2 regions of the Streptomyces hazeniae genome follow, and region 1 is predicted to be linked to the other one. Evidence: predicted binding sites of a transcription regulator. Region 1 holds the regulator's gene; the other holds the start of a gene.

The links. Region 1 encodes HrcA, which represses chaperone genes, less so after heat shock. Its sites were predicted from a motif close to TTNGCACTCNGNNNNNCNGAGTGCNAA; they were not measured.
Region 2: the regulator HrcA is predicted to act here: its motif matches at 1,614-1,640, upstream of groES (co-chaperone GroES).

The regions. Positions count from the first base shown of each region.
Region 1 is NZ_JAVREQ010000001.1:313,306-320,585, forward strand. Features, by position in the region: gene RM572_RS01670 (histidine triad nucleotide-binding protein) at 36-413, opposite strand; gene RM572_RS01675 (pyridoxamine 5'-phosphate oxidase family protein) at 581-1,102, opposite strand; gene RM572_RS01680 (16S rRNA (uracil(1498)-N(3))-methyltransferase) at 1,188-1,937, opposite strand; gene RM572_RS01685 (nitronate monooxygenase) at 1,934-3,019, opposite strand; gene dnaJ (molecular chaperone DnaJ) at 3,109-4,239, opposite strand; gene hrcA (heat-inducible transcriptional repressor HrcA) at 4,240-5,256, opposite strand; gene RM572_RS01700 (MBL fold metallo-hydrolase) at 5,473-6,192, shown strand; gene RM572_RS01705 (DUF3097 domain-containing protein) at 6,215-7,075, shown strand; gene RM572_RS01710 (Uma2 family endonuclease) at 7,095-7,280, opposite strand, start outside.
Region 2 is NZ_JAVREQ010000015.1:119,151-126,430, reverse strand. Features, by position in the region: gene RM572_RS17560 (polysaccharide deacetylase family protein) at 1-941, shown strand, start outside; gene RM572_RS17555 (Uma2 family endonuclease) at 955-1,530, opposite strand; gene groES (co-chaperone GroES) at 1,789-2,100, shown strand; gene groL (chaperonin GroEL) at 2,217-3,848, shown strand; gene RM572_RS17540 (alpha/beta fold hydrolase) at 3,946-4,899, opposite strand; gene RM572_RS17535 (WS/DGAT domain-containing protein) at 4,974-6,332, opposite strand; gene RM572_RS17530 (acyl-CoA dehydrogenase family protein) at 6,608-7,280, shown strand, end outside.

The sequences.
Region 1 (7,280 bases):
GTCGGGGCGGGCTGCGGCGGGCGGCCGTGGGCGGCTCAGCCGGGCGGCCAGTTGAGGCCGCGGCCGCCGAGCACGTGGGCGTGCGCGTGGAAGACGGTCTGGCCGGCACCCGTGCCGGTGTTGAAGACGACGCGGTAGCCCGTGCCCGGTCCGCCCTCGGCGACCGCGATGCCCTCCTCCTCGGCGACCGCGGCCGCTTCGCGCAGCACGTCGGCGGCGATCTGCGGCGCCTCCACCGCCAGTGTGACGGCGTCCTGGTGGTGCGCCTTCGGGATCACCAGAACGTGGGTGGGGGCCTGCGGGTTGATGTCGCGGAAGGCGAGAGTCGTCTCCGTGTCGCGTACGACGGTCGCGGGGACGTCCCCCGCGACGATCTTGCAGAACAGGCAGTCGGCCTGCGGTTCTCCCGCCACGGTGGCGCCTCCGGCTGTGCGTCGTCGGTGTACCCAGCGGATCGTACCGCCCGGGCGGCTGCGGGACGTGCGCACGCCCCGGCACGGTCGCGCGCATGCGTGTGCGGGCCGCTCGTGCGGCCGCTGGACGCCCATGGGTGTCCGCGCGAGCGATGCCCTGATGGAGGTCAGGCGGAGGCCGGGAAGCGGTAACGGGTCTGGCCGTGCGGGTCCTTGGCGAACGCGAGCACCTTGACGGGCTCCACGCGGAACACGGCGGCCGCGTCGTCGCCGGAGCCGAACACCCCGTCGCCGACGTCGAAGTGCCAGTCGTCGCCGTACTTCGTCTCGTAGGCCTCGGCGATCTCCCGGAGTGCGGCGCGGCCGGTGACGGGGACGGCGACGCCCTCGACGACGACGTCGAGGCCGCGGTTCCAGGCGTTCGCGCCGGTCGTCAGCGCGACCCGGCGGCCGTGCCCGAGGTTGCGGGCCTTCTGTTCGCGCAGGCCGGTGCAGAAATGGACCTCCTGCCCGGCGCCCCCGGTCACGCCGATCAACGGCGTCACGTGCGGGCGGCCGTCCCGGCGGACGGTGGTCAGCCAGTACAGCTCGGCCTCCCGGAGCGTCCGGGCGACCTCCGCCCACGGTGTGGCGACGGCCTCCGGCGCGCCGAACCGGACGTCGATCTCGGGCGCGGGGACGAGGGTCATGGCGGACCTCCTGCGGGACGGGGTGCTCTCACAGGGGGACGACTCCTCGCACCGGGCGAAATCATCGCCGCCCCGGCGCGGGCCGTCAGGACCAGCGGCCGGTGCGGGTCAGCAGGAGGGAGGTCGCGGCGGTGCCCGCCGTGGAGGTGCGCAGCACCGTGCGGCCCAGCCGGTACGGCTCGGCGCCCGCCTCCGCGAACACGGCCAGCTCCTCCGGGGAGACGCCCCCCTCGGGACCGACGACCAGCACGACGTCCCCGTCCACCGGGAGCGGAGCGGTGGCCAGCGGCGCGGCACCCTCCTCGTGCAGCACGGCGGCGAACGCGGCACCGGACAGCAGCGGCGCCACCTGCGCGGTCGTGGCCGGTTCGGCGACGTGCGGAAACCGCAGGCGCCGGGACTGCTTGCCCGCCTCGCGCGCGGTGGCACGCCACTTCGCCAGCGACTTGGCGGCGCGTTCGCCGCGCCACTGCGTGATGCACCGGGACGCCGCCCAGGGCACGATCACGTCCACGCCGGTCTCCGTCATCGTCTCCACGGCCAGCTCGCCCCGGTCGCCCTTGGGCAGCGCCTGCACGACGGTGATCCGGGGACGGGGTACGGGCTCGGACCGGACGTCGGTGACGGCGACCTCCAGCCGGTCCTTGCCCTCGACGGCGGCGACCGTGCCGTGGGCACCGGTGCCCGCGCCGTCGGTGAGGACGATCGACTCGCCCACACGCATGCGCCGCACGGAGACGGCGTGCCGGCCCTCCGGACCCGTCAGCCACACGCTGCCGGCCCCGGTGAGGGGCGGCGCGTCCGGCCCGTCGAGCAGGAACACGGGAGCGGTCACGCCTCCACCTCCCGTCCCGTCGACGCGGCGCGGGCGGAGGCCAGTTCACCGGCGAGCACCTCGACGAGCCGCGCGGCGGGCATCGTACGGGCCAGCCGGTGGCCCTGGCCCGCCCACAGCGCCAGACCCTGCGGGTCGCCGGCCTTCCCGGCGGCACGGCGCAGGCCGGTGGTGAGGTGGTGGACGTCCGGGTAGGCGGCGGGGGCGTGCGGACCGTGCTCGCGCACGAACCGGTTGACCAGGGCGCGCGCCGGGCGCCCGGAGAAGGCACGGGTCAGCTCCGTGCGGTCGTAGAGCGGGTCCGTCAGCGCCCGCTTGTGCTCGGCGTGCGCACCGGACTCGGGACACACCAGGAACGCGGTGCCGAGCTGAGCGGCGCTCGCACCGGCAGCCAGCACCGCGGCGATCTGCGACCCGCGCATCAGCCCGCCGGCGGCGACCAGCGGCAGGCGCACCGCCTCGCCGACGAGGGCCAGCAGCGTGAGCAGTCCGGTCGCGCGGCAGCCGCCGTCCGCCGCCGGGTCGTCGTGGTGGGTGCCCTGGTGGCCGCCCGCCTCCGCGCCCTGCACGCACACCGCGGCGGCGCCGCGGTCCTGGGCGGTGAGCGCCTCGTCCACGGAGGTGACCGTGACGACCGTCGACGTGCCCGCCTCCGCGAAGCGGCGCAGCACGCGCTCCTCGGGGCAGCCGAAGGTGAACGACACCAGCGGCACGGGGTGCTGGAGGAGGATCGCGACCTTCGCGTCGTAGGCGTCGCTGCCGCCCCGGTCGGTGTCGCCGAGTGCGGCGTCGTAGCGGTCCGCCTCGGGGGCGAGACGCTCGCGGTAGGCGGCCACGGCAGCCGGCCCGGCGACCGGCTCCTGGGGCAGGAAGAGGTTGACGCCGAAGGGGCGGGGAGTGAGCCGGCGCAGGTGGCGCGTCTCCTCGTACATGGCCTCCGGCGTCTTGTAGCCGGCGGCGAGCATGCCGAGACCGCCGGCCCCACTGACGGCGGCGGCGAGTTCCGGGGTGGAGGCGCCGCCCGCCATGGGGGCCTGGACGACCGGATGACGCAGCAGGGGGAGGGAGAGGTCGGGGGCCATGTGACCATCCTGTCACGCCCCGTACGCCACCCCGGGCGGGGGCGGCGGTCGCACGCCCACCCGGCGGGCGGGCGTGCGACCCGGCGGGGTCAACGGCCGTTGAACGCGTCCTTGAGGCGGTGGAAGAGGCCCTGCTGCCCCGGCTGGAACTGGCCCTGGGGACGTTCCTCGCCGCGCAGCGTCGCCAGGCGCCGCAGCAGGTCCTCCTGCTCCGGATCCAGCTTGCTCGGCGTCGTCACCTCGACGTGGACGATGAGCTGGCCGCGGCCGCCGCCGCGCAGGTGCGTGATGCCGCGCTCGTGCAGCGGGATCGACTGGCCGGACTGGGTGCCGGGCCGGATGTCGATCTCGTCCATGCCGTCCAGCGTCTCCAGCGGCACCTTCGTGCCGAGAGCGGCCGCCGTCATCGGGATGGTGACCGTGCAGTGCAGGTCGTCGCCGCGGCGCTGGAAGACCGAGTGCGGGGTCTCGTGGATCTCGACGTAGAGGTCGCCTGCCGGACCGCCGCCCGGGCCGACCTCGCCCTCGCCGGCGAGCTGGATGCGCGTGCCGTTGTCGACGCCGGCCGGGATCTTGACCGTGAGGGTGCGCCGCGAGCGCACCCGGCCGTCGCCGGCGCACTCGGGGCACGGCGTGGGCACGACCGTGCCGAAGCCCTGGCACTGCGGGCACGGGCGCGAGGTCATGACCTGGCCGAGGAAGGAGCGGGTCACCTGCGAGACCTCGCCGCGGCCGCGGCACATGTCGCAGGTCTGCGCCGACGTGCCCGGTGCGGCACCCTCGCCGGAGCAGCTGCCGCACACGGTGGCGGTGTCGACCTGGATCTCCTTGGTGGTGCCGAACGCGGCCTCGTTCAGGTCGATGTCCAGCCGGATCATCGCGTCCTGGCCGCGCCGGGTGCGCGAGCGCGGGCCGCGCTGGGACGCCGTGCCGAAGAAGGCGTCCATGATGTCGGAGAAGTTGCCGAAGCCACCGCCGCCGAAGCCGCCCGCGCCGCCGCCGGGACCCGCCGGGTCGCCGCCGAGGTCGTAGACCTGCTTCTTCTGCGGGTCGGAGAGCACCTCGTACGCGGTGTTGATCTCCTTGAACCGGTCCTGCGTCTTCGGGTCCGGGTTCACGTCCGGGTGCAGTTCGCGCGCCAGCCTGCGGAAGGCCTTCTTGATCTCGTCCTGCGAGGCGTCGCGCTGCACGCCGAGGACGGAGTAGTAGTCCGTCGCCACTTAGCTCTCCGCCAGGATCTGTCCGACGTAACGTGCCACTGCGCGTACCGCTCCCATCGTTCCGGGGTAGTCCATCCGGGTCGGCCCCACCACGCCGAGCTTGGCGACCGCCTCGTCGCCCGAACCGTAACCGACCGAAACCACGGATGTGGAACTCAGCCCCTCGTGAGCGTTCTCGTGACCGATTCGCACGGTCATGCCCGAGTCGGTGGCCTCGCCGAGCAGCTTCAGCAGGACGACCTGCTCCTCCAGCGCCTCCAGCACGGGCCGGATGGTGAGCGGGAAGTCGTGGCCGAAGCGGGTGAGATTGGCGGTGCCGCCGATCATCAGCCGCTCCTCGGTCTCCTCGACCAGCGTCTCCAGCAGGGTGGCGAGAACGGTGGAGACGGTGCCGCGGTCGTCCGCGTCGAAGGAGTCGGGGAGGTCCTGCACCAGCCGGGGCACGTCGGTGAAGCGCTGGCCGGCGGTGCGGCCGTTGAGCCGTGCGCGCAGGTCGGCGACGGTGTTCTCGCCGATCGGCGCGGGACAGTCGACCATGCGCTGCTCGACACGTCCGGTGTCGGTGATCAGCACCAGCATCAGGCGGGCCGGCGCGAGGGCCAGCAGCTCCACGTGCCGCACCGTCGAGCGGGTCAGCGACGGGTACTGCACCACCGCGACCTGCCGGGTGAGCTGCGCGAGCAGCCGCACGGTGCGGCCGACGACGTCGTCCAGGTCGACGGCGCCGTCGAGGAAGTTGTGGATCGCGCGGCGCTCCGGCGAGGACAGCGGCTTGACGCCCGCCAACTGGTCGACGAAGAGCCGGTAGCCCTTGTCGGTGGGGATGCGTCCGGCGCTGGTGTGCGGCTGCGCGATGTAGCCCTCGTCCTCGAGCGCCGACATGTCGTTGCGCACGGTCGCCGGGGAGACCTTCAGGTTGTGCCGCTCCGTGAGCGCCTTCGAGCCGACGGGCTCCTCGGTGCCGACGTAGTCCTGGACGATGGCGCGCAGCACCTCGAGTCTGCGTTCACTGAGCACGCGCACACCTCCGTCCCAGGGCCGTCCGCCGTGCTGCCCGGCCGCTGCTGGCCTGGCACTCTCCTTGGTCGAGTGCCAGCGGTTTCCCAGCAAGTGTACGGCCGGGGGACGTGGCCGGGGCAAGGGCGGCTCCACTGCGGTTCGGTGGCGATTCCGTGGCGGTCGGGAGCGGGTCGGCGCGAGGACGCGGGGTGCGCCCCGTTAGCGTCGGAAGACATGGACATCGGTTGGGAAGAGCTCGCGCCGGGCGTGCTGCGCGCGCGGCTGCCGCGGTGGGACGCCACGGTGGGCGCCGTGGCGGGTGCGGAGGGAGCGCTCGTGGTCGACACCGGCTCCAGTCTGGCCGAGGGCGCTGCGGTCCGTACGGCGGTGCGCGAACGGCTCGGGCTGCCGGTGGCCCGGGTCGCGCTCACCCACGCGCACTTCGACCACGTGCTGGGCACCGCCGCCTTCGCGGGCGTGCAGGTGTACGGCGCGGTGGGGCTGGAGCGCGTCCTGCGGCACGACCGGGAGGCGATCCAGCGGGACGCGGTGCGGCACGGCCTGGACCCGGCCGCCGCGGCGCAGGCCACGGACGCCCTGGTGCTGCCCCAGCACGCGGTGAGCGGGGAACTGACACTGTCCCTCGGCGGCGGACGACAGGTGCTGCTCGCCAACGTGGGGCCCGGCCACACCGGCCACGACCTGGCCGTGCTGGTGCCGGGGCGCGAGCCCGGCGCGCGGGAGGTGGTGTTCTGCGGCGACCTGGTGGAGGAGTCCGGAGAACCGCAGGCCGGGCCGGACGCCCTGCCGGCCCGCTGGCCCGCCGCACTGGACCGGCTGCTGTCCCTCGGCGGCGAGGACGCGGTGTACGTGCCGGGGCACGGTGCGGTGGTCGAGGCGGCGTTCGTCCGCGCCCAACGCGACGCACTGGCACGGCGTTTCGCCCGGCCGTGACGCCTGCGGCCAGAATGGGCGGATGCGCAGCCGCCGGTACGACCCCGACCTCACCCCGCCCTGGAAGCGCCGCACGGCCGCGGTGCCCGAGGTGCCCGCCGACCCGGACCTCGTCGTGGAGGAGGCCGGGACCGGCTTCTGCGGCGCGGTGGTCCGGTGCGAGAAGACGGCGCAAGGGCCGACGGTGACGCTGGAGGACCGGTTCGGCAAGCACCGCGTGTTCCCGATGGAGCCGCGCGGCTTCCTGCTGGAGGGAGAGGTCGTCACCCTGGTGCGGCCCGCGTCCGTCGCCCCCGCGGCGCCTGCCGCCGCCGGGCGCACGGCTTCCGGCTCGGTCGCCGTGCCGGGTGCACGGGCCCGCGTCGCACGGGCCGGACGGCTCTATGTGGAGGGGCGGCACGACGCGGAACTGGTGGAGAAGGTCTGGGGCGACGACCTGCGCGTCGAGGGCGTGGTGGTCGAGTACCTGGAGGGCGTCGACCACCTGGCCGGAATCGTGGACCTCTTCGGCCCCACCTCCGACGCACGGCTGGGCGTGCTCGTCGACCACCTGGTGCCCGGGTCGAAGGAGTCCCGGATCGCGGCGGACGTGACCGCGACGTGGGGCGCGGAACGGGTGCTGGTGGTGGGCCACCCGTTCGTCGACATCTGGGAGGCGGTCAAGCCCGCGGCGCTCGGCATCGACGCCTGGCCGCGGGTGCCGCGCGGGCAGGACTGGAAGACGGGCGTGTGCGAGGCGCTGGGCTGGCCGGCGAACACCGGGGCCGCGTGGCGGCGCATCCTCGGCGCCGTCCACTCCTACCGCGACCTGGACCCGGGCCTGCTCGGCCCGGTGGAACACCTCATCGACCACGTCACCGTGGGCGGCCCGATCGGCGGCTGACCCCACTGACGTGACCGGCTCAGGTCAGGGTCCGGAACTCGACGGTCTCGAGGGAGACGCCCAGCACGTCCACCGGCATCGGTTCGCCGAACTTCGTCGTCCGCTCCACCCGGTAGTCGGCCGCCTCACCCTCGCCCGCCGGTTCGGTGAACAGCACGCAGCGGCCGGCCAGCGGGTCGATCAGCAGGTAGGCGGGGATCCGCCC
Region 2 (7,280 bases), on a different contig from region 1:
CGGCACCGGGGGAGCGGGAGGACGCCTCGCGACGGGACGGCCGGACCGGGGCACCGTCCGCGACGCGTCACCGCGACGACGGCCGGCCCCCCGGTCACGGGGGCGGGGAACCGGCCGCCCGCCCGCGCGCCGCGGACCGCCTCGCCGCACCGGCACGCCGCCCGCTCGCGCTCTCCGCCGCCGTGGGCCCCGCCGCGCGCGCCCGGGCGCTGACCACCGCCGACACCCTCGCCGCGCACGCCGCACGCATCCAGCGGCGGGTCGCCGCGTACCACCGCTGGGGGCTTCAGCCGCCGCCACCGCGCCCCGCGCCGCCCGTCGTCAAGCCACGCGTCCGTGGCGCCACGGTGGTGCGCCGGGTGCCCACGGACGACCGGGTCGTCTTCCTCACCATCGACGACGGCGCGCGGAAGAGCCCCGAGTTCCTGCGCATGGTGGACGACCTCGACATCCCCGTGACGTCCTTCCTCGCCGACGACGAGGCGGTGCTCGGCCCGGGATACGGATACTTCCGCCGCCTGGAGATCCTCGGCGGGACCGTCCAGAACCACACGCTCACCCACCCCTACCTGCCGGCGCTCTCCTACCGGGAGCAGCGCCGCGAGATCTGCGGGCAGCAGGACCGCATCCAGAAGGAGATGGGCGGTCCCCAGCCGCGCCTGTTCCGTCCGCCGTACGGCGCCTACGACCGGGACACCCTGCGCGCGGCCCGCGCCTGCGGCCTGGACGCCGTCGTGCTGTGGGGCATGGAGGCCTGGGCGGACCGCATCGACTTCCAGGAGCCCGGCGCCGACCTCTACCCGGGCGCCGTGATCCTCACCCACTACCGCGGCCCGGCCTCCTGGGGCGACGGCGGCACCATGGCCGACATGCTGCGCGGCGTGCTGGAGGCCGCCGCCGAGCAGGGCTACGCCGTCGGCCGGCTGGAGGACTACCTGTGAGCGGCCCGCCCGCTCACCGCCCGTACAGCGTGGTGAGGTTGATCTCCATGGGGAACGGGACGACGACCGAGAGCGTGTCCCGGTGGATGCCGGTGGCCACGTAGGCGCCCGTGGTGTCGTCCAGCTCGTAGGCGTGCACGACCGTCCGGTCGTCCTCCTCCTCGACGCGCCAGAAGTGCCGGATGCCGGCGTGGGCGTACTTCAGCGGCTTCGTCTCGCGGTCCCGCGCGACGGACTCCGGCGAGACGATCTCGACGACGAGGACGACTTCCCCGGGCAGGTAGGAGGTGCGCTGCTTCTTCGGGGGCGCGTCCACGACCAGGATGTCCGGCTCCGGGCGCTGACGTTCACCCAGACGGATGGTCATCTCGGCGGGTACGCGAAGGTGGTGCGGGGCCGCGAGCTCTATGGCGTTGGCCAGCCGCCGCATGACGATGCTGTGGAACTCGGTCTGCGGCGACTTCAGGATGAGAGCTCCGTCGATCAGCTCGGTGCGCGGGGCGGACGGCGGAAGCCGGTCCAGGTCGTCGGCCGTCCAGCCGTCCGGGGGCGCCGGCCACAGCCAGTCCGGCAGGGATTGCGCGCTCACCGTCGGCACTCCTTCGCAGGGCGGACGCCTCGACGCGTCGATGCCGCTCAGCGTACCGCCGAGGCCCCGGGACACTCCGGTCGTTGGCACTCTGGTTGACGGAGTGCTAACCGCGGCATAATCTCGGTTCTGGCACTCTCCACCGGTGAGTGCCAAAGGCGCGACGGGCAGATCCGGCACCCGCGACGACGGGTCTTCCAGGTCGCCACCCCAGACATTCATGACCCCGCTGAGAACTCCGAAGGGGGAGGTCGGATCGTGACGACCGCCACCAGCTCCAAGGTTGCCATCAAGCCGCTCGAGGACCGCATCGTGGTCCAGCCGCTCGACGCCGAGCAGACCACGGCCTCGGGCCTGGTCATCCCGGACACGGCGAAGGAGAAGCCCCAGGAGGGCACCGTCCTGGCCGTCGGCCCGGGCCGCTTCGAGGACGGCAACCGTCTGCCGCTCGACGTGTCCGTCGGCGACGTCGTGCTGTACAGCAAGTACGGCGGCACCGAGGTGAAGTACAACGGCGAGGAGTACCTCGTCCTCTCGGCTCGCGACGTCCTCGCGATCGTCGAGAAGTAAGCACCTCCAGCAAGCCGAGAAAGCCGAAGAGAAGCTTTCGATCCGCGCCCCGGTACCCGCCGTGCATGAGCTTCCGGGACCGGGGCGCGGTTCATTCGAGAGGACCCATAGCTCCCATGGCCAAGATCCTGAAGTTCGACGAGGACGCCCGTCGTGCCCTCGAGCGCGGCGTCAACAAGCTCGCCGACACCGTCAAGGTGACCATCGGCCCCAAGGGCCGCAACGTCGTCATCGACAAGAAGTTCGGCGCCCCGACCATCACCAACGACGGTGTCACCATCGCCCGCGAGGTCGAGGCCGAGGACCCCTACGAGAACCTCGGCGCCCAGCTGGTGAAGGAGGTGGCTACCAAGACCAACGACATCGCGGGCGACGGCACCACCACCGCCACCGTGCTGGCGCAGGCGCTGGTCCGCGAGGGCCTGCGCAACGTCGCCGCCGGCGCCTCCCCCGCCGCCCTGAAGAAGGGCATCGACGCCGCGGTCAAGGCCGTCTCCGACGACCTGGTCGGCACCGCCCGCCCGATCGACTCCAAGGAGGACATCGCTGCGGTCGCCGCGCTGTCCGCCCAGGACAAGCAGGTCGGCGAGCTGATCGCCGAGGCGATGGACAAGGTCGGCAAGGACGGTGTCATCACCGTCGAGGAGTCGCAGACCTTCGGCCTGGAGCTGGACTTCACCGAGGGCATGGCCTTCGACAAGGGCTACCTGTCGCCCTACATGGTCACCGACCAGGAGCGTATGGAGGCCGTCCTCGACGACCCGTACATCCTGATCCACCAGGGCAAGATCAGCTCCATCCAGGACCTGCTGCCGCTGCTCGAGAAGATCATGCAGGCCGGCAACAGCTCCAAGCCGCTGCTGATCATCGCCGAGGACGTCGAGGGCGAGGCGCTGTCCACCCTCGTCGTCAACAAGATCCGCGGCACCTTCAACGCCGTCGCCGTCAAGGCGCCCGGCTTCGGCGACCGCCGCAAGGCGATGCTCGGCGACATGGCCACCCTCACCGGCGGCACCGTCATCGCCGAGGAGGTCGGCCTCAAGCTCGACCAGGCCGGTCTGGACGTGCTGGGCACCGCCCGCCGCGTGACCGTCACCAAGGACGACACCACCATCGTCGACGGCGGCGGCAAGGCCGAGGACGTGCAGGGCCGCGTCGCCCAGATCAAGTCCGAGATCGAGACCACCGACTCCGACTGGGACCGCGAGAAGCTCCAGGAGCGCCTGGCCAAGCTGGCCGGGGGCGTCTGCGTGATCCGCGTGGGCGCGGCCACCGAGGTCGAGCTCAAGGAGAAGAAGCACCGCCTGGAGGACGCCATCTCCGCGACCCGCGCCGCGGTCGAGGAGGGCATCGTCTCCGGTGGCGGTTCCGCGCTGGTGCACGCCGCCAAGGTGCTCGAGGGCTCGCTCGACAAGAAGGACGACGAGGCCACCGGCGTCGCCGTGGTCCGGCGCGCGCTCGTCGAGCCGCTGCGCTGGATCGCCGAGAACGCCGGCCTGGAGGGCTACGTCATCACCTCCAAGGTCGCCGAGCTCGACAAGGGCCAGGGCTTCAACGCCGCCACCGGCGAGTACGGCGACCTGGTGAAGGCCGGCGTCCTCGACCCGGTCAAGGTCACCCGTTCCGCGCTGGAGAACGCCGCGTCCATCGCGTCGCTGCTCCTCACGACCGAGACCCTGGTCGTCGAGAAGCCGGCCGAGGAGGACGAGGCCGCCGGCGGCGGTCACGGCCACGGCCACGCGCACTGAGCCTGCCCGCTCGGCACGCCGACGACGAGGCCCGGCACATCCCCGCGGGGATGTGCCGGGCCTCGCCCGTTCCGTCAGCTTCGACCTCGCGTCTTCCTCAGCGCGAGCCCGGGGGGAAGAAGTCGTGGATGAGCTCTGCGAGTTGGACCGGGGAGTCCTCGGGTACGAAGGCGCCCGCATCCGGCAGTGTGACGAGTTCGGAGTCCGGGAGATCGCGGTGGAGCCGGTAGGCATGCCGCAGCGGAAAGACGCGGTCGTACTCGCCCCAGGCGAGCAGTACCCGGCGGGGGAACCGACGCAGGCCTTCCACCGCGCCGAGGGTGTGGCGCGCGTCGAGGTCTCGCAGCGCCTTGGCGAGGTCATGGCGGACAGCGGCGTCGCGGCGCATCGGTGTGACGTACGAGGTGAGCGCCGCGGCCTCGATCGGCCGACGGGTCAGCAGGCCGTAGGCGAACGGAAGTCTGCGTAGCCCGCCGGATCGCAGCAGCTGTGCCAGCACGGCCATGCCACCGGGCGTCTTCGCCAGCAGCGGCAGGGTCCGGAAGACCGGAGGGAGGAAGTTCTCGTAGGTGTCGCAGGAGGTGAGTACGACGTCGTGCACGACCTCCGGCCGGTGCGCCATCAGCAGCTGCGCCAACGCGCCCCCGGTGTCGTTGCCGACGAGTCGCGCGGGTGCGAGCCCCAGTGTTTCGACGGCTTCCGCGACGAGCCGGGCCATGGCGGGCGGGTCCAGCCGCGCCCCGGGGGACATGGGCAAGGTGTGGGAGCCGAACGGCAGGTCCAGCACCACGCAGTCGAACCGGTCGGTCAGCAGGGGGACCACCTTGCGCCACAGGTTGCCGTTGACCAGGGGGCCGTGCAGGAAGACGAGCGGCGGGCCGTGACCCGAACGGCGGTAACGGAGCGCGCCGCCGGTCACCTCCACCTGCCTGTAGGGGGCGCGCAGGAAGTCCGCGACCCGCGGGCCGGTGAACTCCGGCGCGCCGGGGACGCGTGTCCCCGTGCCGGTGCCGCGTTCCTCGCGGTGCTCTCCTCTGTTCGCGGATGCCATGGGATTCCTTCCTCTGGTGGGGCGAGCGGGGATCGGAAGGCGAGACGCCACTACGAGCTGTATCTGACAGTACGTCAGGTATGCGCGGTGCTGTGGTGTCGCCGCACGCCGCGGCGCGCCAGTGTGGCCAGCGCCCGCACTTCCTCGACGAACCGGTCCGCCGTCGACTGCAGCAGCGGCTGCCGGGCGTCGTCGCCGGAGAGGCAGACGGTGTGGGTCTCCCGGAAGGTGGTGAACATCGCCTGCATCCCCGCCCCGGGAAGCAGCGGGGGGACACCGAACAGCGAGATCACCGGGCTGCCCCCGAACGTCAGCCGGTCTGCGCACAGCCGGGCGTTCGAGCAGACGAGGGAGTACAGCCGCCGACGGCCGAAGTAGCTGCGGCTGAAGGAGGCGAGCGCGGGCGCGGGAAGCTGGACGGCGGCGGCGGAGAGCCGTGCCGCGCCCTCGGCCCTGTGAAGGGCCTTGTTGCGGGCCATCGCCCGGTGCACCGCCCGCAGCCGCGTGACGGGGTCCGCTGCCGCGGGTGGAAGGGGGATCCGGACCGCCGAGGCCCCGTTGCCGAGGCGTTCGGCCTCCGAGGGGGAGCGCAGGTTCACCGGGACGGACACGTAGCGGCGGCCCCCGGAGGCGGCCGGACTCAGGCCGGCGGGCAGCACGCCGAGGGCTCCGGCGAAGGCGGCGAGAACCACGTCGTTGACCGTCGCCCGCAGGAGGGGGGCTGCCTCCCGCGCGGCCTGGACCACCTCGTCCTGCACGGTCGCCCAGGCGATATGGCGGTTGCCGCGGTCGGGTGGGGCGTCTGTCGGTCCTGCGGAGCGGCGTGTCATGCCGCAGAGCGCGTGCACCACCGGCGGTACACCCCGGCGGGGGCGGAAGGCCGGGCTCGTGGCTTCCGGGTACGGCGGGAGAGCGGGAAGCGCGCCCGGGCCGTCGCAGAGCGCCCGCATCATCGTGCCCAGCGACGCCATGTCGAGCAGTGCGTGGTGGGCGCGCAGTACCAGGGTGAAGCGTTCCGGGGCGGTGTCCGGGAGGAGGTGCAGGTGCCACAACGCGCCGCCCGGCACGCGGGGCATGCGTTCCGTGACGAGTGTGCCCGTCACCTCGGCGGTGGTGACTCCCGGCCGTGCAGGAACGACGCTCACGTGCTCCGCCGGGTCGAGGTGGGCTGCCTCCGTCCAGCGGCCGGTGCCCGGAGCGTTCTCGTCCGCATGACGGCGCAGCCGCAGGCGCGGTGGCGGCGCCCAGTACTGCTCGACCCTGTCGCGCAGTTCACCGATCTGTGGTGCTGCCCCCTGCACCGTCGCCACCACGGCCAGTGAGAACGAGGTGCCGCACGCTTCCTGCCCGACGGCCATCAACGTGTCGAGGGCGGGCAGCCGGCGGCTGACGTCGCGTTCGGGAACCGCCGGAGGCTGCGCCGTTCGCCGCATGAGTACCACGGCCACATCCTTTCGTTCGGGTGTCCGTGGTGTTCTTACGTGCCCGGCGTCGCCTTCCCTCGGGACGGATCGAGGCTGCACCCGGATGGCGGGAGAAGGATGCTTCGCCACCGGCAGATGAGAGAGATTACGCCTGCACCGCGGCTTCCCCTCGCACTATGACCAACTATGCACTCATAAGAAGGGAGATGCCTTGAAAAGTTCCGAATCGAGCTTTGTGCCTCTTAGGGTGAAAGCGTTCACAGCGCACGACGAAGGAGCTTGAGATGACCCCGGTCGACAACCCGCTCTCCCTGTCGCCGACGCGGCGCCGCACGCGGCGCAGGCACGCGGACCGTGAGGCCGAAGGTGCGGCCGACGCCCCGACCGTGGACGAGGTTCTGAGCCGGGTGACACGCATGAAGCCGCTGCTCCGGGAGCACAGCGCTCAGGGCGAGGAGGACCGTCGGCTCCCCGAGGAGAGTGTCCGCGCGCTCAGCGGGGCGGGCGCTCTCCAGCTCACGATGCCCCGGCGGTACGGCGGTTGTGAAGCCGGTGTCCGGTCCCTGCTGGACGTCTACTCCGCCCTCGCCGAGGCCGACGGAGCCGCGGCCTGGGTCACGATGGTCCTCAACTCCGGCGCCTTCAGCGTCGCCCTGTTTCCCGAGGAAGTGCAGGACGAGGTCTTCGCCGTCGAGGAGCCGGCCCGGATCTCACCCGTGGTCGCGGCGACCGGGCACGGCCACCGGGAGTCCGGCGGCTGGCGGGTGAGTGGCCGCTGGCACTACGCCTCCGGCTCCTGGCACGCCACCTGGGCGGCGGTCGGCATCCCGGTCACCGACGAGTCGGGCGAGTTGATCGACCAGGCGATGGTCCTGCTGCCGCGCACGGACTTCACGGTCGAGGACACCTGGCGGGTGAGCGGACTGCGCGCGAGCGGCAGCAACTGCATCGTCGCGG